3 regions of the Staphylococcus sp. FSL K6-0223 genome follow, and region 1 is predicted to be linked to each of the others. Evidence: riboswitches for the same ligand, from Rfam matches in the RefSeq annotation. Region 1 holds a riboswitch; each other region holds the start of a gene.
What was found. A riboswitch is a leader RNA that binds a small molecule or an ion and turns the genes downstream of it on or off. The one in region 1 is predicted to bind FMN.
Positions count from the first base shown of each region.

Region 2: another riboswitch for FMN. It lies ahead of ribD (bifunctional diaminohydroxyphosphoribosylaminopyrimidine deaminase/5-amino-6-(5-phosphoribosylamino)uracil reductase RibD); the one in region 1 lies ahead of MHI13_RS12505 (ECF transporter S component).
Region 3: another riboswitch for FMN. It lies ahead of ribD (bifunctional diaminohydroxyphosphoribosylaminopyrimidine deaminase/5-amino-6-(5-phosphoribosylamino)uracil reductase RibD); the one in region 1 lies ahead of MHI13_RS12505 (ECF transporter S component).

Region 1 covers NZ_JBBOYX010000002.1:291,556-299,168, reverse strand. Annotated here, with positions in the region: gene MHI13_RS12520 (RecQ family ATP-dependent DNA helicase) at 1-223, opposite strand, end outside; gene MHI13_RS12515 (helix-turn-helix domain-containing protein) at 210-1,172, opposite strand; gene MHI13_RS12510 (ferredoxin) at 1,281-1,529, shown strand; gene MHI13_RS12505 (ECF transporter S component) at 1,678-2,217, opposite strand; FMN riboswitch at 2,280-2,429, opposite strand; gene MHI13_RS12500 (ATP-binding protein) at 2,745-4,511, opposite strand; gene MHI13_RS12495 (response regulator transcription factor) at 4,495-5,220, opposite strand; gene MHI13_RS12490 (pseudouridine synthase) at 5,356-6,093, opposite strand; gene scpB (SMC-Scp complex subunit ScpB) at 6,086-6,628, opposite strand; gene MHI13_RS12480 (segregation and condensation protein A) at 6,621-7,352, opposite strand; gene MHI13_RS12475 (DUF309 domain-containing protein) at 7,450-7,613, shown strand, end outside.
Region 2 covers NZ_JBBOYX010000002.1:15,242-22,854, reverse strand. Annotated here, with positions in the region: gene MHI13_RS11235 (alpha/beta fold hydrolase) at 14-841, opposite strand; gene MHI13_RS11230 (proline dehydrogenase family protein) at 1,088-2,089, shown strand; gene ribH (6,7-dimethyl-8-ribityllumazine synthase) at 2,156-2,614, opposite strand; gene MHI13_RS11220 (bifunctional 3,4-dihydroxy-2-butanone-4-phosphate synthase/GTP cyclohydrolase II) at 2,657-3,838, opposite strand; gene ribE (riboflavin synthase) at 3,850-4,482, opposite strand; gene ribD (bifunctional diaminohydroxyphosphoribosylaminopyrimidine deaminase/5-amino-6-(5-phosphoribosylamino)uracil reductase RibD) at 4,489-5,538, opposite strand; FMN riboswitch at 5,671-5,807, opposite strand; gene MHI13_RS11205 (FAD/NAD(P)-binding protein) at 5,947-7,437, opposite strand.
Region 3 covers NZ_JBBOYX010000001.1:972,137-979,749, reverse strand. Annotated here, with positions in the region: gene MHI13_RS04990 (bifunctional 3,4-dihydroxy-2-butanone-4-phosphate synthase/GTP cyclohydrolase II) at 1-583, opposite strand, end outside; gene ribE (riboflavin synthase) at 595-1,227, opposite strand; gene ribD (bifunctional diaminohydroxyphosphoribosylaminopyrimidine deaminase/5-amino-6-(5-phosphoribosylamino)uracil reductase RibD) at 1,234-2,277, opposite strand; FMN riboswitch at 2,399-2,534, opposite strand; gene MHI13_RS04975 (FAD/NAD(P)-binding protein) at 2,685-4,172, opposite strand; gene MHI13_RS04970 (N-acetylglucosaminidase) at 4,468-5,316, opposite strand; gene MHI13_RS04965 (hypothetical protein) at 5,563-5,787, opposite strand; gene MHI13_RS04960 (sigma-70 family RNA polymerase sigma factor) at 6,035-6,481, shown strand; gene MHI13_RS04955 (competence protein ComK) at 6,468-6,914, shown strand; gene MHI13_RS04950 (membrane protein) at 6,889-7,353, opposite strand; gene MHI13_RS04945 (transaldolase) at 7,551-7,613, opposite strand, start outside.

The DNA.
Region 1 (7,613 bases):
TCATTTGCATCACTTGATCATCCATTAAAGAAATTAACGGTGATATGACTAACGTTGGTTTCTCAATTAAATATGTAGGAAGTTGGTAACATAAACTTTTCCCGCTTCCTGTAGGTAAAATACCTAAGGTGTGTTTACCTGCTAATATGCTTTCAATAATCTCCTTTTGGCCACGTTTGAAAGTCTCAAATCCAAACCATTCTTTAAGTTTATCTTCTAACACGTAAGTCACCTCGCTCAATACCTACGATGATTAATTTTATTTGAAAATAAGTTAAGTCTTCAAATGCTTGTTTGTATTCTCTTAATCTTAGGCCTATGTGATGATCATAATATTGAATAAATTGATCAATTTCTTTTTGATTGACATAAGTGTTGTAATCATTCTGATAACCTTTAATAAATATTTCCAATACATGATCTTCAATAGTATTTATTTTAACGTTTTGATGTTCTGCTATTTCGTTCATATTCATACCGTGTAGTAATTTTTGATAACTTAGAAAAGTTTGATTTAACAACTGAGGTAAGATAATTGTGTGAGATAGTATAGGATAATTAGATTCGTCTTCAATCTCATCTAATAAATCTATCAGTTGATTCATCTCTAATTCAAATAGTTCAGATTGCTTTATATCCTCTATCAAACTAATTTGCTGACGAGTATACATAGGTTCCTCATACCCTTGTAGATAGTAATGTAGCACATTCTTATTATTGCGACGTTCTATTGCGTCGAATAGTGAATATATTTCTGATATAAATGACGCTTCCAATTGAGAGAGTTTGATATGATTATATAGCTGTTTCACTTTCTGTTGTACGTAAGTATTTTGAACTACTGGAATAAATTTAAAAGAATCTTCACGAGTATTCGATAATGTTTGGATAAGTAGTTGTATACAACTAAATGTTCGGGTTAAACTATCATATGTATATCGAGGATGCGTTTTGATATCTAATTTATGATTAAAATCATCCTTTTGTAGTATAAATCGCTCAAAAGTAGGATATTTTAAATTGGGTAAACTATGATATAATGACAAAAGTTGTTGGCTCGAAGCGTCAAAAAAAGTTTGATGAGACTTCTTGCCTATTAAAATATTATAAATACTTTTATTTGTTTTGTAGTTAAATGCATGATCAATAGCATAAGATAATATATCGTACAAATTAAACCCTCACTCTATAAAACGAATATATTGAAATGAAAAATGTCGATGTCTACAATTGTATTAGTAATACTAGTGTAGCATTTTTATCAAAGGAGGCGAATGAAAATGGCTAAATATACAATCGTTGATATGGATACTTGTATAGCATGCGGTGCATGTGGTGCAGCAGCTCCAGATATTTATGATTACGACGACGAAGGTATTGCTTTCGTAATCCTTGATGATAACCAAGGTACTGCAGAAGTGCCTGAAGAGTTATACGAAGATATGGAAGATGCACTAGAAGGTTGTCCTACTGATTCAATTAAAATTGAAGACGAACCATTTGATGGTGACGCGCTTAAATTTGAATAATAAATTGACTCGAATTCTTAATTATAATTGTTAGGAATTCGAGTTTTTATTTTTGATTACTACTTGCCTCATTTTTATTTAAGAATGATATCAAAAACGCTCTTGATACTAAGATATTTTGAGATAACTTAGAATCAAGAGCATTTATTTATTTTAAAATATTTTTTAGTCTTTTATATAGTAAAACAAAGATAATTGAAATGATGATACCTTTGATAATGTTAAACGGTATTACACCGGAAACAATTACAATTTTAAGATTCTTAACGACATCTCCTAAATTAAATATCATTCCATATAATGGAAGTAATACAAAGTAATTTAAGATACTAAGTACAATAGTCATTACAATCGTACCAACTATTAGACCATAAATTAAAGTGCGTGTTGAGCGTTTGTTTTTATATACATAATAAGCTGATAATAAGAAACTTGTCCCGGCTAAAAAGTTTGCTACAGGCCCAACAGGGTCTCCCATGTTAAATAAAAAGTTTAAGATATTTTTAATGAATGCGACAATAATACCTGCAATGGGACCTAATAAAAAAGTAGCAAGTAACGTTGGCACATCACTTAAATCTAACGTTAAGTATGGTGGTAAGAATGGTAGCGGAAACTTTATAAATGTTAATACAAACGCAACCGCACTTAACATACTTATAGTTATAAGACGTTTATTTTGTTGCATATTTAATTTTCTCCTTCCATTCATCTTGCTTAGAAAAGGAGGAAATTTGCACAACAAAAAACCTCCATCTTCTCCCATCCAGACTATACTGTCGGCTTCAGAATCTCACTGAATCAAGAAATAATATGACAACTACGTGTGTTATCGAATTATTTCGTCGCAGGCTTAAATTTACTGCCGGTTGGGAATTGCACCCTACCCCGAAGATGAATATTGATAATGTTTTTATTTAATTTTTATATTACACGATAAAGGTGATAAACTCAATGACTCTGCTTTCTTATCAAAAAATAAAATCGTTAGTATAAAGTACTTAGTTATTTATTATCAAAAAGATATTCGATCAATATAAAAGTGCTTCCTTTCATCAAATCATTCAATTGACCTAATTTTCTATAAACCAAAAATGAAACTTTAACGTTGATGTGAAGTTAGAACATATTAGAAACACAAAAATGCACCCCAAAAGTTAGAGTATATCTCCGACTTAATGAGATGCACATCGAATTCGTATTTTAAAATTTTGTTTACTCTGCTTCATTATTTTTAGGTTGAGGGAGCTTAATTATAAATGTGGTACCTTTACCGAGCTCACTTTTTACATCAATTTGTCCACCATGCTCTTCAATAATCATCTTACAAATAAAGAGACCTAAACCAGTTCCCTGCTTACCACGTTTACGTGAGGCATCAACTTTATAGAAGCGGTCAAACACTTGTTGTAAATGTTCTGGAGCAATACCTGTACCTGTATCGCTAATATATAAAATATTATATTGCTCATCTTTACTTGCAGTTACTGCAATTGTGTCACCTGGTTGTGTATATCTTGATGCATTATCAATGAGATTAGTTAAAACTTGATCCATTCGATCCATGTCATAATCCCATAGAAGATGATCATTGCCAGAGTTAAATTCCATCGTTAATCCTAAATCGTCTGCTTGCATACGGTATTTAGCTTTCATTTTATCTAAAAGATTTTTTATTGGTTGTACTTCTTTCTCAACAGATAGACCTTCAGCATCCATTCGTGCAACATTTAATAATTCATTAACTAGACGATTTAATCGCTTAGATTCATCTAATACAACACCAAGCGAATCACGAATTTCATCTGGTTCAGTGACTATACCATCAACAATTGATTCTGTATAACCTTGTAATAAGGAAATGGGTGTGCGTAATTCATGTGATACATTAGCGATAAAGTCTTTTTTCATTTGATCTAAATTATGTTCATTTGTCATATCACGAATAATCACTACAATACCACTTCTGCCATTCGGCTGAATACGATTGATATAACTTGTGATAAAGACGTAATAACGCGTACTAATTTCTATTTCGAGAAATTCAGTTCCTTTGGATTCAAACGTTTTTTCGATTTGTTGTTCGATTGATTCTTTTGAAAAATCATCAATAAAATGGATGATATCATCAGCCATTTTATTAGAAAAGATAACGACTCTTTGATCGTTTATACCTAATACACCTTCGACCATGGAGTTTAATAAACTGTCACGAATACTTTTAGATGATGATAAAGCGTCAATATGTTCTTGAATCTCGTAATTCATATTATTGAAAGCTCTTGATAAGTCGCCAATTTCATCTTTAGTAGAGACGGAAGATATTTGACTATAATCACCTTCAGAAACTTTTTGTGCTTGTGTCTTTAATTGTCTCAAGGGTTTCGTAATTCTGTTAGATAAGAAGAATGCAAATACTGTACTAGCTGCTATAAATATAATTGCAGTAATCAAAATGATAATAGTTATAGCATTATTTGTATCTTCAATAGATTTTAAGTCTTTATAAATAAACACGCCACTATGCTTACTACTAGCATCTTCTTGTGGTTTCATTGGATAACCTAATAGTATATATGATTGTGTATTACCGTTATTTTTAATTGTGACGTTTTGAGTTTCAAATTCGCCGTTATTGAAGACTCTTTTAAATTTAGGGCTCTTTTTAATTTCATTGAGCATTTGAGTTTTCGTATTATTATATGATGCGTGTGGTTTATCATTAAAATTATTCATAATGATTAAACCACCAGGGCCATCTACAAGTTTTTGACTGTTTTGAATAGCAAGTGATTTATTGTGAGATTTCTCAACGAGTGAACTAATTCTTTTGGCATCTTCTTTAATAGAATTTTCAGTTTCTTGCGTAAAATAATATTGAATAAAGGTAATTAAGGATACACTTAATAAAATTAAAACTGTCGCTACTATTAAAATAATAGTTAACCACAGTTTTATAACTACGCTATTTAGTCGGTTCATCACTGGCTTTGACCTCGAACTTATAGCCTACACCCCAAACAGTTTGAATCATTTGAGCTGCATCGTTAGATACACGATTTAATTTCTCTCTTAAACGTTTTACATGTGTATCTACTGTTCGCAAGTCGCCATAAAATTCATAATGCCATACTTCTTTAAGTAATTGTTCACGATCGAACACCTTATTAGGTGTCTTAGCTAGATATATGAGTAATTCATATTCTTTAGGTGTTAAATTAACTTGCTCGTTATCTGCAAGTACTCTATGTGCATCATTATCAATCACTAAATGATTGAATTCAATAATATCACGTGCATGTGGTTCGCTTTGTTCTGAGTTTGCAGATTGAGTACGTCTTAATAAAGCTTTAACTCTTAATACAACTTCTCTAGGTGAAAAAGGCTTAACAATATAGTCATCGGCACCGGATTCAAATCCTTCAACTCGGTTAGTTTCTTCTCCTTTTGCCGTAAGCATAATAATAGGTGTATCTTTGTGTTCTCTTAGTTTAGATGCGACTTCTATACCATCCATTTCTGGTAGCATTAAATCTAAAAGAATGCACGCATAGTTATTATCCATCGCAAGCTGATAAGCTTCCTTACCATCACTAGCTTCATGGATTTCAAAAGATTCTCTTTCTAAGTATAATTTAAGCAATCTTCTGATTCTGTCTTCATCATCAACGATTAAAATTTCGTTAGCCATATTACTTTTTACCTCCTACACATGCTGTTCAAATTCATTTGTTATTATAGCACAGGTTGAACATATTAAGTGACTGATAGTTAAAACTATGTGAAAAAAATCTCAATCTTATTGGTAAAAACATATTTTTTGTGTTTATTTACCATTTTCTGCTAAATGTCTTAACGTTTTCACCTCATGAGGGGTCAACACACGACCTTCTCCGGCATTTAAACCTTTCAAGTCTAAAGGACCAAATTGAATACGTGTTAATTTATTCACTTCATGACCAAAATATTCAAACATACGGCGCACTTGACGATTTCTACCTTCACTAATAGTAATTTCGACTAATGTAGTGTTTTTCTCTTTATCTTGTCTTTTTATTTTTACTTGAGCCGGTTGAGTGAAACCATCTTCTAATTCAATGCCTTGTTCTAATTCTTTAACTTGTTCTCTCATTAAATAGCCTTTTAATTTAGCAACATATTTCTTTTTAATGTGATAACGTGGATGAGTCATTAAGTTAGTGAATTCTCCGTCGTTTGTTAACAATAAAACACCTGATGTATCATAATCTAAACGTCCAACTGGATATATACGAGTTTCAATATCTTCAAAATAATCTGTCACAACTTTACGACCACGATCATCAGATACACTCGTAATAACTTGAGTAGGTTTATAAAATAAGATATACATTTTATCTTCTTGTTCTATTTTAATGCCCTCTACTTCAACTGTGTCTGAGTGAGACACTTTTGTTCCTAATTCAGTCACAACTTGTCCATTAACTTTGACTTTTCCTTCGGTTATGAGTGTTTCAGCTTTGCGTCGTGATGTATAACCACTATTCGCAATTCTTTTTTGTAGTCTCTCTAATTCTTTACTCATTTGAATCTCCTTTTTGATTAACTAAATTACTAAAGAATTCATCCATTTCAGCATCATCCTCTTCAGTCGTTGGTAATGACTCAAGACTTTCTATACCAAATACATTTAAAAATAAATCAGTGGTTATTAAATGATGACTTCTAGAATGATCGACATCTTTAGCTTCTACTAAACCTCTAGCTATAAGTGTTTTAACAGCGCCATCGGAATTAATCCCTCTTATCATTTCTATATCGCTACGAGTGAGTGGTTGATTATAAGCGATAATAGAAAGTGTCTCCATAGCTGCCTGAGATAACTTCATTTTAGATTTTTGTTCGATGAGCTGTTCAATATAAGACGATGCGTCTTTTTTCGTTGTTAAAACATATGTTGTACCAAATTTTTGGATAACCAAACCAGGAGATTGATAGGTATCGATTAACTGGTCGAGTTCATTTACATTCAACTCCAAAATTTCCAATAATTGCTTCTGCTCTAATCCTTCATCACCAGAAGTATATAATAAAGCCTCTAATATTCCTTGGTTATCCAATGTTGTAATTCACTCCTCTAATGATATCGATGTCCTCAAATTGATTGTTTTGATTAATATTGACGATACCAGATTTAGACATTTCTAATATAGCTAGAAAATGTGTTACTACTTGTTCTACTGGTTCGTGGAAAGTAAATAAACTAAAGAAATTAAATGATTCGTGCTCTTTTAGACGATTTGTAACTTGTTCGGTTGCTTGTTGAATTGTAAATGTCTCTTTTTTAATTTCTACAGATTTAGGAGTATTGAGTTCTACTCGATTTTTAACTCTTTGATAAGCTACGATGAGTTCTGTTAAATCTATAGTCTGATTTGGATCCCATGATTCATCAGTTTCCAAATGTGATAAATCAGTAGGATACTTCGTATAATAAAGTTCTCGTTGATCTTTCATATCATTAAGTATTTCAGTATATTCTTTATAGTTTTGATATTCAATTAAACGCCCTACTAAATCTTCACGGGGATCTTCTTCAATGTCATCTTCTACACTCGTTTGAGGTAGCAATAATTTACTTTTAATCATTAAAAGTTCAGAAGCCATGACTAAATATTCACTAGCAATATTAATTTCAAGTTGATTCATCGCATGAACATATTGCATATATTGCTCAGTTAAAGCTTTCATGGGAATATCATAAATATCTATTTCAAATTTCTGTATTAAATGCAATAACAAGTCTAATGGTCCGTTAAACGCATCTAGTTTTACTTCATACATCCTATCTACCTCAATCTCGTGTTGCATCTTTAGTGCATATTTCACACAAATATTATAGCATGAATACATATAACTTTTAAATTTTGGGTGGATTGCCATGGATGACGCGTTAATTCATTTCTATTATCAATTTCATAAGCATCAACATTATTTTTTATGTCATGATATTTTAGAAGAAGCTTGGAAATTAAATCCCTCTTTCTCTAAAAATGACGCGGTAGTGAGTTTAATACTATTTGCCACAGCTTGTTATCATTACCG
Region 2 (7,613 bases), 280 kb from region 1:
GCTCTTTCTTAACCTAAATATCTTCTATTTCTTCCTCTTTAACCACAAACCCCATAGTGTTAACACTATTATTTAAAAAAGTAAGAACATATCTCATAACTTGATCTCTCTCGGGTTCATTATGAATTTCATGATATAAACCATTCCAAGCCTTAAAGTACAATTCATTACTAGCTAATTTATCTTTAAGTTCTATGATAGCATCAGTTTCTAAAATTTTATCTTCAGTTCCATACATGATAAGCGCTGGTAATGGTTTAATATCTTTAATATGATCCATTGTCTCTTTCATTTTTTCAACGATTAAGTTATACCATCGATACGTTACTTTCTTCAACATGAGACCATCATTATCTGTTTCGTCAATAATTTCATCATTTCGAGTTAAATCTTGTGAAGAGATGCCCACTTTGAACCTAGTATCCTTGGACATCTTACCTAAATTAGAGATAATTTTATTCTTTCGACCTTTACCAGTTTTTCTAAGTTCTAGCATAGGAGACAATAGCATTACACCTTCAATAGGTAATTCAGCCTTTTCTAAGAGATTTAAGACAATTAAACCACCTAAACCAACACCTAAAACAAAGGTAGGAATTTTATATTCATTGGCTATTTTGATCCATTCTAATAAATTTTCATGATATGTATTAAAGTCATCGATTTGACCTTTATTTGCTCGTGAGGTTTGTCCCTGTCCAGGCAAGTCTCCCATAATAACATGATAACCATTTCTTCGTAACATGGTAATAACGTATGCATATCGTCCAGTATGTTCTAAAATATTATGAGCAATGACTACGACGCCTTTTGCGTCATTTTCTGTTTCCCACTTCCACATTCTAAGACTGCCCCTTTTTATTTATTCTTTAATAGTACAATTATATCAAAACAAACATATTTATTACCATTTTTAGCATAACTTTCACTTAAAATTAATGTAATTAAAGATATTACCACCTTGAACATAAAGTATAAAACTACTTTATTAGTGTTTTAATGCGTTATGTAAACGCTTTCTCAAACATTAGTTTCGTGATACACTATTTTTAAACATTAATGTATCAATGTATTGGAGGTATTACATATGTCACTTTTCCGAGATTTTTTTATCGCATTATCTAATAATACTTATTTAAATGAAACTGCTAAAAAGGTTGGCCCTAGAATGGGTGCTAATAAAGTAGTAGCTGGAAATACTATTCCTCAACTAATTGAAACAATTCAATATCTTAATGAATATAGAATTGCGGTCACTGTTGACTGTTTAGGCGAATTTGTTGAAACTAAAGAAGAAAGTTTACATGCAAAACAACAAATTTTAGAAATTATTGAAGCAATTCAATATTTTAATGTTGAGGCACACATGTCAGTTAAAATCAGCCAATTAGGCAGTGAATTTGATTTAGATCTTGCTTATGAGAATATGCGTGAAATACTTCTTAAAGCAGATGAGTGTGGCAAAATGCACATTAACATTGATACTGAGAAATATCATAGTTTACAACAGATACAACATGTACTTGATAAACTCAAAGGAGAATTTAAAAATGTCGGTACGGTAGTTCAAGCGTACTTATATGAAGCTGAAGATTTAATTGATAAATACCCAGACTTTCGATTGCGATTAGTTAAAGGTGCTTATAAAGAAGATGAAACTATCGCTTATCAAACCAAAGAAGACATTGATTCCAATTATATTAAAATTATAGAGAAAAGACTTTTAAACGCACGTAATTATACATCAATTGCGACTCATGATGATCAAATCATTGGTCATGTTAAACAATTTATGAAGAAAAATCACATTGAAAAAGATCAAATGGAATTTCAAATGTTATATGGCTTTCGTTCTGATCTTGCTCAATCCATTGCCAATGAAGGCTATCATTTTACAGTTTATGTTCCTTTTGGAGATGATTGGTTCGCTTATTTCATGAGAAGATTAGCTGAAAGACCTCAGAACCTGTCACTCGCATTTAAAGAATTTTCAAACCCTAAAGCACTTAAAAGGATAGCCCTCTACGGCAGCGTGGCCACAGGCTTAGCCTCTACCCTAGCCATAGCAACCAAACTACTCAAGAGGTAACAAACCAAACGACACGGAGAAGTAAACTACGCACCATTATCACTTCTCCGTGTCGCTTTGCTTTGTCTATATTTGTTTGATTAGGTTAGCCATTTCAATTGCGCTTACTGCTGCTTCAGAACCTTTGTTCCCTGCTTTTGTACCCGCTCTCTCAACAGCTTGTTCAATACTTTCGGTTGTTAAAATACCAAAAATAACTGGTACCTCTGATACTTCATTTGCCTTAGAAACACCTTTTGCAACTTCATTACAAACGTAATCATAATGAGAAGTAGCCCCTCTGATAACACATCCAAGTGTAATTACTGCATCATAGTCACCTTTTCGAGCTAATTTCTTAGCAACTAATGGAATTTCAAAAGCACCCGGTACATATGCAACATCAATTTGTTCTTCTTCGACCTCATGACGAATTAATGTATCTTTCGCGCCTTCTAATAAACGACCTGTAATAAAATCATTAAATCTGCTTACTACAATTGCAACTTTTAAATTTTTACCTACTAATTTACCTTCAAAATTCATATTTTATGTCCTCCTTAATGTGTTTACATACTCAATTCACAATTAAATTAAGTGACCCATTTTCGACTTTTTCGTTTCCATATATTTATGATTATATGCAGTCTCAGGAACAATTAATTCAATTCTATCTTCAATGTTAATACCATATTCTTTTAATCCTTCAAATTTTTTAGGATTATTACTTAATAAGTTAACTTTTTCAACGTTAAAATATTTTAAAATTTGAGCAGCTATATTATAATCTCTTAAATCTTCATCAAATCCTAAAGCGAGGTTTGCAGTTACGGTATCATAACCTTTTTCAATCAATTCATAAGCTCGTAATTTATTCATCAATCCTATACCTCGTCCTTCTTGTGGTAGATATATAATCATACCACCATGTTCATCGATGTATTTCATTGATGCTTCAAGTTGAGCACCACAATCACATCTTTGACTGTGGAATATATCACCAGTTAGACATGAAGAGTGTATACGAACATTTTCATTTGAACGAATTGATCCTTTAGCAATCACTACAATTTCTTCATCACTTAAGTCAGTTGTAAAACCGTACATATCAAATTTTCCATAATCTGTCGGCATATTAACTTTAGCATTTAACTTCACATGTGACTCAGATTGCTTACGATATTCAATTAAACTTTCAATCGTAATCATTTTTAAGTTATGGCGTTCCTTGAAACTCTGTAAGTCTTCACCTCTAGCCATTGTTCCATCATCATTCATAATTTCACATATCACACCTGCTGGTTTAGCTCCAGTTAATTTTGCTAAGTCTACAGCCGCTTCTGTGTGACCATTACGTTCTAGTACACCATTATCTTTAGCAATTAATGGGAATAAATGACCTGGGCGATTGAAGTCTTCGGCATTAGCATGATGATCTATAAGTGCTCTTGCTGTCATTGTTCTCTCATAGGCACTAATACCTGTAGTCGTATTTTTATGATCTACACTCACGGTGAAATGTGTACCATAAGCATCAGTATTATGCGGTTCCATAGCATTTAGCTCTAACCTTTTAGCAATTGAAGTATCTAAAGGTGCACATATGAGACCACGTCCTTCTTTTGCCATAAAATTAATCGTATCGTCAGCCATCCATTCAGTAATTGCGATAAGGTCACCTTCATTTTCTCTGTCTTCATCGTCTACTACAATGATACTTTCACCTTTTCGCAAAGCTTCAATAGCTAACTCAACTGTATCAAATTGCATATAAATTCCTCCTAAAAACCAAATGCACGTAATTTATCTTCTGTTAGTTCAGATTTTTGATGATTCATGATATTTTCCACATATTTAAAAAGTACATCTGTTTCTAAGTGAACTGCATCGCCCACTTTTTTATCTGATAAAATTGTAGACTTACGCGTCTCTGGAATAAGATGAATATCAAATGTGGTCTCATGAAGATCAAAGACTGTTAAACTTACACCATCAACAGTGATAGAACCTTGTTGTACCATTTGATTTAAAACATTTTTTGAAGTTTTGATTGAAATTATTTTTGAGTTAGCTGATTCATTAATTTTAGAAATCGTTCCAAGTTCATCAACATGTCCAAGAACAAAATGTCCACCGAATCTGCCATTACCACTCATCGCTCTCTCAAGATTTACTTCAGCCTGACGTTGTAAATCGGCTAGGTAGGTCTTATTTTCAGTACCTTTAATCACTTGGACTGAGAAAGCTGTATCATTAAAATCAATCACCGTTAAACATGCGCCGTTCACACTTATAGAATCACCGATATGCATATCTTCAAGAATGCGATTCGCTTTAATTTCTAAAGTTCTCACTGATTTCTCAGAACGCACGTGTTGAACGATACCAATTTCTTCAACGATACCTGTAAACATAGGCATTCACTTCTTTCGTAGTTTCAATTTTATATTTTGATTAATTAACTTGGAATAAACAATTTCAAATTGAGTTGCTTCAGGTAAATCAATGACTTGATCAGTTTTGTAAAATTGATGTTTACCTGAACCACCTATTAATTTCGGGGCTAAATAAAGAATGAGTTCATCTAAATGATGAGATTGGAGAAATTGTGAAGTAACATTTGGACCTGCCTCGACTAGCAGTTTTCCAATACCTCTTTGATATAAATCTTTTAATATAGCTGTACTATCGCATTTTTCTAAACAAATAATTTCTATATGTTTATCATTACTTTGATTTTTTAAATTTTCATTTTCAGTATAAATCCAAATAGGTGAAGCAGTATCTGCAAATAGCTGTTGCTCAAAATCAATTTGTCCTGACTTTGATAGAATAACTCTAATTGGATGCTTACCATCCTGAACTCTAGTCGTATACAATGGATCATCAGCGTCTATCGTTTTTCTACCTGTTAATACAGCATCATGCTCGTGACGCAACTTATAAACATCTTCTTTAACTTCTTTGTTAGTTATCCATTTACTCTTATCAGAATCAGTAGCTTGTTTGCCATCTAAACTTGATGAAACTTTAACAGTTAACTCTGGGATGCTATTTCTTTTAGCAGTAAAGAAGTCTTTATAAAGTTCAGCGGCATTCTCATTAAATTGAAATTCAACTTCAATACCAGCTTCTTTAAGTATTTCATCACCCTTAGAAGCTAAGGTAGTGTCTTTTACCGCATAGATAACCTTACGAATACCAAATTCAATAATTTTATTTACGCAAGGTGGTGTAGAACCATGATGAGTACAAGGTTCTAAAGAAACGTATATAGTTGCATCTTTAGCATCTTCTCCCGCCATATCTAATGCTTGTACTTCTGCGTGTTTATCACCCTTTTTCAAATGGGCGCCTAGACCGACAATCCTACCATCTTTAACCACTACAGAACCAACCGGTGGATTTATACCAGTTTGACCATCAACCATTTTAGCAAGTTGAATGGCATAATTCATAAATCGACTCAATTTATCACCTCAACAAAATAAAAAAACCTTACACCAATTTAATTAGGCATAAGGAGATTGATAATATATCTTTAAATAAGCATATTTGTTTACTATAAGACATAGTCCTACAAATTTGCTTGTCGAGTAATTATATTCTTTCTCCCATCCAGACTTTCACTGTCGGCTCTAGATTCTCACTAGATCAGCCACCAATATTATTAAATATTAGCAGGTCGCAGGCTTAATTTACTGCCGGTTGGGAATTGCACCCTGCCCCGAAAGAATTATATGAAATTGTTATTGGTTAATTGAGTGATGTAGTTAATAACTACAAATAAAATCTTACTATAATTGATTTCAAAACTCAATTTAATAGCATCAATCAAATTTTATTTATTAGTGGAATTTTATCCGTTAGTCGATAATTTACCTATTTTTCTCCATTTCTTTTTGCGTCAAATATAAGTGAGATACTGTATTCACTACTTGATCAACAATCATCTTCACACCATTACGTAATTTGTTAACACCATTTGTCATTTGACCAATGGCAATGACGTTCGTCAACGTACCATATCTTGGACTAATGACTTGATTGGTTTCAGGAATAATTTGAATGCCACCCATAGGATGTCTTTGTACAATTTGACGATTTTCAAGATTTAACATCAATTGATCATCTTCATCTAATTGTCCGAGGTGTGTTTTGGATCCTGTTGCATTAATCACTACATCAAATAATTCAGTTTCTTGATCTTCATTATTAAATTTTAAATAAAATTGATTATTGTCATGTTGAATATCTTCTAAATCTTTCTTTATTTCAAGATATCCTTCTTCAATTAACTGTATAAGTAACTTTGCAGTTCTAGGAGGCATAGGGTTTGAATTTAATTGGATCATTTTTGAGTATTTTTGATTAAATAATTCTTGATCTCTTAAACTTAAACTATTCCAAATCCAATCTAAATTCTCTTTCAAATGCTCAATGATACTTTGAAATACTCCCATTTCTGTTTCATTATTTAAATCAAATTGTAAATCTTTAATATGGTGACCAGTTCTTCTATTCACTAATTTTTGAAAATCAATTTCATAATCCTCACACTCTTTTAAAAACAAAGCAACTGCCTTATCTAGAGGTACATTACCGTAATTATTTTCCTTAATTCCATTAAAATGATCTTTAGTTAAATGAGTAAATTGTATATCTATCATCTTACCTCTTACACTAGGTAAAGAGGCTGAACGACTTGTCATTGTTATCGGCAAATTAGGATGATGTGCAGCAACATATCTCACTGCATCTAAACTCGCTAACCCAGTACCTATAATAGCAATCCTATCTGAATCATCTACATGATCTAATGTATTATATGTTGGATATGGTGTTTTGATGTATCCTTTTTTACCTTTCAAATGATAAGGATCGTGATAACTAAACGTACCAAACGTTAAAAATAAATAATCATATTCTCGCCATTCTTTATCATCTTCACATGTACATACATAATACTTTAACTTCGTATCATCTACATTTGAGTTAGTAAAGATTTCCTGAACTTTATCATTAATAATTGTTAGATTCTCGTATTGTTGGTCGTATCGAGAAAGATGTGACTTCATATAATGACCAAAAACAAACCTTGGTAAGTACTGTGGATTCGGAAAATCAAATTCGGTTTGTTGTTGATACCATTTCCAAAATTCTTCCTCATCATCTAAATTTAAACTCATTTTTTTTGAGGGCATATTTATTAATAATTCACTACTGTCATTCTGAAATGGTACACCTTGCCCCATATTTTTTGCATCATCGTACACATCCACTTTAAGTTTGGAAAAATCTTCATGTTTAACAAGTTGTCGTAAAACACTGACACCAGCTGTTCCCATACCGATTATTGCCACACGCATATTCATCATCCTTCTATTTATGTATTCAGTTATTATACCAATTAATGTGAAAGCTTAAAAAATATATACCTTATAAACATATCCTTTACTAATTGCTTTTAATCTTATATAGATATGCTAAAATCATTTTGTCGAGGTGAAATAATGAAACTACTAACAAAAATTTTAATTGTATT
Region 3 (7,613 bases), on a different contig from region 1:
TTAAACTTTCAATTGTAATCATTTTTAATTGATGACGCTCTTTAAATTGTTGTAATTCATTACCTTTTGCCATCGTACCATCGTCATTCATTATCTCACATATAACTCCAGCAGGTGCAGCACCAGTTAATTTAGCTAAATCTACAGCAGCCTCCGTATGTCCTGGTCTAACTAATACACCTTTTTCTTTAGACACTAAAGGAAATAAATGTCCTGGTTTATGGAAACTTTCTGGTTTAGAATCAGGATTAATTAACGCTTTCGCTGTTGCTGTACGATCAAATGCACTAATTCCTGTAGTAGTAGAGATATGATCGATACTTACAGTGAAATTTGTACCGTATTCATCTGTATTACCATCAACCATAGTTTTAAGATTTAGACGTTCAGCAATCTGTGAACTTATAGGAGCACAAATTAATCCACGCGCTTCTTTGGCCATATAATTAATGGTATCATCTTTCATCCATTGAGTGACTGCAATTAAGTCACCTTCATTTTCACGATCTTCATCATCTACTACAATAATACTATCGCCATTTCTTAATGCTTCTAACGCTTCTTCAATGCTATCGAATTTCATTTAAGCCCCTCCTAAAAACCATATGCTTTTAATTTATCAACTGATAAATCAGATTTATTTTTACCAACTATACTTTCAACATATTTAAATAATACATCTGTTTCAAGATGAACTTCATCGCCCATTTTTTTATTAGAAAGAATCGTTGAACGTCTTGTTTCAGGAATAAGATGGATATCAAAACTATGTTGATGCAAGTCAAAAATTGTTAAACTTACGCCATCAACAGTAATAGAACCTTGCTTAACCATTTGTTTGATGACCGAGTCCGATGCCTTAATAGATACAATGCGTGAATTAGGCGTTTCTCTGATATTTATAATTGTTCCTTTTGCATCTACATGACCTAATACAAAATGTCCTCCGAAACGTCCACTACCTGACATTGCACGTTCAAGATTGACTTCATCATTTTCTTTAATATTAGCTAAATAGGTTTTATTTTCAGTACCTTTAATCACTTGGACAGAAAATTGATTTTGTTTAAAATCAATGACTGTTAAACACGCACCATTTACGCTTATAGAATCACCAATATGCATATCTTCTATAATTTTTTGACATGAAATATCTAATGTCCTTACGGATTGTTGAGTGCGAATACGCTTTACAGTACCTATTTCTTCAACGATACCTGTAAACATTTATCTTCACTTCTTTCGCAATGTCATTTTAATATTTTGTTGAATAGACTCGGTAGAAATCACTTCAAATTGTGGCGCATTAGCTAAATCAATGACATTATCAGTTTGATAAAATTGATTTTTTCCAATACCGCCTATTATTTTCGGGGCATAATAAATAATAAGATGGTCTAAATAATTAGATTGGAGAAATTCTGAAGTTATATGAGGCCCAGCTTCTACTAATAATCTGCCAACACCTCTTTGATATATATCAGATAAAATAGATTTTAAATTACATGTTTCTAAATATATTATTTTTATATGATGACTTGGACTTTTTAGTTCATGATTTTCAGTATAAATCCAAATTTCACTTAATTGATCGTGAAATATCTGTTTTGAATAATCAATTTGACCTCGCTTAGATAGTATGATTCTTATTGGATGTTTACCATCTTGAATACGTGTTGTATATTGTGGATTATCCGCTTCAAGCGTTCCATTACCAGTTAATACGGCATCATGAGTATGTCTTAAACGATATACATCTTGTTTTACAGCTTTATTCGTAATCCATTGACTTTGTCCACTATCAGTCGCTTGTTTCCCATCTAACGAAGTCGAGACTTTTACTGTAATTTCAGGGATTTTATGTTGTTTTGCTTTGAAGAAATCTTCATACAAAGCAAAAGCTTCTTCTGAATATTGATATTCAACTTCAATACCTGCCTTTTCAAGAATGATATCTCCCTCAGAAGATAACGTCGTATCTTTTACAGCATAAATCACTTTACTAAGCCCATGTTCAATAATTTTATTCACACAAGGTGGTGTTGACCCATAATGTGTACAGGGTTCAAGAGAAATATAAATGGTGCCGCCTTTTGCTTTATCTTGTGCCATATCTAAAGCCTGAACTTCCGCATGTTTCTCTCCTTGCTTTAAATGTGCACCTAGTCCCACAATACGCCCATCCTTCACAACAACTGAGCCAACAGGAGGATTAACTCCAGTTTGTCCCTTCACCATTTGTGCTAATTGAATTGCATATTTCATAAATTCACTCAATTTATCACCTCTAAAAAAACCCCATACCTGTTTCACAGGCATAGGGCATGTATATACTTAAATAAGCGTACTACAATTTTTATATTGTGCATGCTTATACATCATTCAGTAATGATGTGATTGATTCTTTCTCCCATCCAGACTTTTACTGTCGGCTCTAGAGTCTCACTAGATCAGCCACTTAATAAATTAAGATTAAGTGGGTCGCAGGCTTAATTACTGCCGGTTGGGAATTACACCCTGCCCCGAAAGAATACGTATGAAATTGTGATTAAATTTGAGTCATCGTAGTTTAGTACTACATATATCATCTTACATTTATTTTTGGAAAATTACAAATAAAGAATTTCAATTTGATTTTTAAATTTAACTCTTAAAGAGATATTTATTCATTATTGTGTAAAGCATTATACTGTATGATCAAATTCTTTTCGAATTTCATATAAATAATCCACTGCACTTACCGCTTGATTAACAATCATTTTTACTCCATTCCGCAATTTATTTACTCCATTAGTGATTTGTCCAATAGCAATCATATTATTTAAAGTACCATATCTTGGACTAATCACCTGATTTGTTTCTGGGATAATTTGTATTCCACCCATAGGATGGGCTTGAACAATTTGTCGATTTTGAAGATTTAAGATAAATTGATCATCTTCATCTAAATCTTTTAAATGTGTTTTAGAACCTGTTGCATTAATAATAATATGATGTGGATACCATTGTTCATCATTTTTAAATTTTAAATTAAATAGTCCATTTTTATGTACCACATTTTCTAAATCCTTTCTAATCACTAATGAACCATCTTTTATTAATTGCTTGATGAGTTTTGCAGTTCTTGGAGGCATAGGGTTTGAGTTAAGTTGAATAATTTTAGTGAAACGTTTATCGAATTCAATTTGATCTTGACGACTAAAACTATTCCAAATCCAATTTAAATTTTCTTTGACATTCTCTATTAATGTTTGGAATATACCTATCTCATCTGGATGTTCTAAATCATAATTTAAATCTTTAATCGTATCTCCTGTTCGGCGGTGAACCAATTTCTGTAAATCAATACCATTTAAATCACACTCTTCTTTAAATAAATCGAATGCTTTCTCTAATGGCACATTTCCAAAGTACTTATCTTTAATATCATTAAATTTAGATTTTGTTAAACATTGAAACTCAATTTTTTTCATGTTTCCTCTTACGCTAGGCAATTGAGCAGAACGACTCGTCATTGTGATAGGTAGTTTAGGATGATGAAACGCTACATAACGCACTACATCTAAACTAGCTAATCCTGTTCCAATAATAGCAATATCATCAGATTCTTGTACATCATCTAAAGTATTATATGTAGGGTAAGGAGTTTGAATATAACCTTTTATACCTTTTAAATGATAAGGATCGTGATATGATAAAGTACCTATAGTTAAAAATATGTAATCATATACTTGACAATGCTTCATATCTTTAGACGTACAGACATAATATTTCAATGTGGTTTCATCTATATTTGAATTAATGAAGACTTCTTGTACTGGTTGTTTAATGACTGTAAGGTTATCATATAATGTCTCATAATTTGATAAGTATGATTTCATATAATGGCCAAAAACAAATCTTGGTAAATACTTTGGATTTTTAAACGTAAAATCAGATTGTGTTTGATACCATTTCCAAAACTCTTCATCATCATCTAAATTTAAACTCATCTTTTTAGTGGGTAAGTTAATTAATAATTGACTACTATCATTTTGAAAAGGAACACCCTGTCCCATATTAAATTCATTATCGTAGACATCGACTTTTAATTGCTTAAAGTCTTTATGTTTAACGAGTTGTCTAAGTACACTTACACCTGCTGTACCCATGCCTATAATTGCTACTCGCATATTTAACATCATCCTTTTATATATTTGTATTATGTTGAATATTATCATATTATACCAATACGATTCTCGACTTCAAAATGTTTCACTATTAACACGATGATCCATTTCAAAACATAAATAATCATGTGTAACTATGTTAAAATTTAGATATTGAGGTGACTAAACAATGAAATTTTTATTAAAAACATTAATTGTTTTTATCATTGGATTTACTTGGGCTTCAAGAAAAAACAAAGCTGAATAAATAAAAAAACCAACATCATCTAATTAAAGATAATGTTGGTTTTTATTTTGATTATTGATGTTTTTGATCATCTTTATAAACATATAGCTTGAAGTATTTACCTTCTGTTTTCATTTCTTTATAGAAATCAGCAATAATTTCCGCATTACTTTCAGCCCATTTAATATCAGTCGCATATTGATGTTCACCAGGATTCATAGGATTCCATCTCATGCTATATAATGTATTTTGATCATCGTGAGATAGGAAGTGTTTATGAATAAAGTCTGCGCCACCTTTAATTGCTTTCTCTGGTGTATCCCAACCATGTTTTTTCGCATATTCAGCACCTGTTTTGATTGGATCTTCATCTAAAGCTCCAACGCCATAAAAATTATAATATTTTTTACCATCAATATTTACACCATTCGCAAGTTCACTTTTTACTGAACCTGTTTCTAATAATGCATGAGAAATTAAATAGACTTCATTAACATGTTTTTCTTTTGCAGCATTTACAAAAGCATCAGTATGTTTCAATAATGTAGGTCGATCGAACAACATACGTTTGATACGATTTTTATCAATCCCTTGATATTTAGATAAATCTAAAAATTGATATTTTTGTTTATCATCATCGATAAATTTACTACTATCCATTGCACCTTTAATTTCACTTGCTGATGCATCTCTCCATGCATTATTGTTTTTATTCGATACTTGTTGACTTGTATAGTTATCTATTTGTTTTGCAGCAGCTTTATCAAGCGTGACGTTCACATGTTGAACTTTCTCTACTTCATTTACTTTTTTGAAAAATATCTGATCAGAAATCATTGAGAAAAAAATGAAGCCAGCTGCTACTAAAATAATAAGTAACCCTATTAGGCCTATAATAGAACCTTTTCTGTGCTTTGTCATATTCACACCTCTTAGGTTAATGTTGTAATTTCATTTATAGAAAAGTCATCTATGATAATAAATTCTAACATTTTTAATTCTCATAAACAATTTTATAATTATAATGTTACATATTCATAAAATAAAAGTAACAAAATTGAAATTTAATAAAAAATAAAAAGTAATGAAATACTCAACATTTCATTACTCAATGATTTTTATCTATTAAATAAATATAGTTATTTGTAGTAAGGTTAACATATTTAATTATTCGTTATTTCTTTTATAATCCATCATAATAAAACTGACAGCTTGCGATCTATTCTTATAATAATATTGATTTAAATCAATTGTCCCTTCAATATCACCATCACGATACATCATTTCATTTGTAAAATTATTTATCATTACAAATTCAGAACGATCTCTAATGACGTCTAAATCATCATGTCTTGCAAAAAAGTGCTCAAGATTTAAATGTGCGTAATCCAACTTCATACCTCCTATATTTTATTGTACAAATGTCGAATATTAATCTTACAAACTTGTTAAAGCCATATATCATCCAATCCAACGATTCTATGTTTACTATTTAACACCTATTTATTAAATTAAGCAAATGAAAATTCACGATACCTCATGTAGAATTTATACATCCGGAAATATTGTTTATGTACATAACTAAGGAGAAAGAATAACTATTTTAGATTTTAGTTCATTACACATAAAATATCATAAAATGATTCATCATTTGTTAAGACAATACCGTATCACTTATAATTATGATGAATTTTATCAATTATTATTAATAAAATTGTGGGAAATCTCCAAAATTTATAACCCATCTTCCTCTGTATCTTTATCCTCTTTTATTTATCAGCGATTAAAGTTTTATCTTATTGATCTTTTTAGAAAGGAGCAATTGAAGATTGACTGCTTAGATATTGCAGCGTTAAATCCTTCTTTAACTTATACATTGAAAGATGAATCTTTTTTTAATGATTTCAAATATATTTTAAATTCAAATGAATATCAATGGCTGATATATTATCTTCGTGGATACAAACAATATGAAATCGCTAAAAAGATGAATGTCTCAGACACTACAATTAAAAAATATAAATCTTCTGCCCGTATCAAACTTCAGCAATATTATTTAGAAGGTGATTGGCATGTTACCTCATAATACTTTCGATTTGTTATACATTCAAACTTTAGAAGGTTCCACAATTCAGACTAAATGTTGTTTTAAAACATATGATATGATTCTACCCTTTCATATTAAAAAGATTGTCATATACTATCTAGAACAATTTAATAAATCATATACACAACAACTTAAATTAGCTAAACGCTTATTATCTATCAATAAACTAGTTCCTATTTACATTTCTAAAGACGTCATTTTATTTCCAATCAAACATCAACGCGCACCCATACAAATATATTTTAATGCTCAACGTATTATTGGATTAACGTCTTCTCAAAATAAAACCATTATTACCTTTGATAATTCAGCTCAATGCGTAGTGGATGAGCCTTACATTTTAGTTTATAAAAAATGGCAAGAAAGTATTCTATTAGCCTATTTAATTAATAAGACGACTTCTTTTCATTAAATTTATATTCAAGTAATCTTTTAGTAAACAAAGCAGTCACAAATCTTATGAGATACAAACTGACAATCAAACTAATAATGGCAAAAACTAAGATTAATACAAGATAGATTAGACTTAATTCTGCTTTAGGATTTATAAACTGATTGACTACTGCTAAACTTGCGATAAATCCAGCTAAAAACCATCCTAGCAATAGAATGTATGTGAGAACAAATAATATAATTAATAAGAAAAAATATCCATTTGAAAAATGTTTATTTCGAAAAATATAAACCTGTAAAAATTGATTAGCAAAACGAGTAGGTTTCATAAATTTCTGTTCTGCATTATTAAATGAAGCATTATTTTGTTCAAAAGTATGTTCTAATAATTGCTTTTCTTTTCTATTTAAAAACCACAATTGTTTTCTTACTTTTTCTCTAAAAGCAGTTTCTTCCATAACTTAATTCCTTTCTATTTAATTATATTTATAAATTTTAACTGAACACCGATTTTAAAACAAACTCAATAAAAAAGAAAGATACAACTCAAGATACTTTATTACTCTTTCTCTTTGATATTCATATAACACTAAAACCGAGTCTAAGACATGTTTGTAGTCTTAGACTCGGTTGATCATAATTAGATATAGTGATTTTATAATATTGATAATCCAGAACTTTTAATATCTTTTGCAAATCCTTGAACTGTATCCACTGG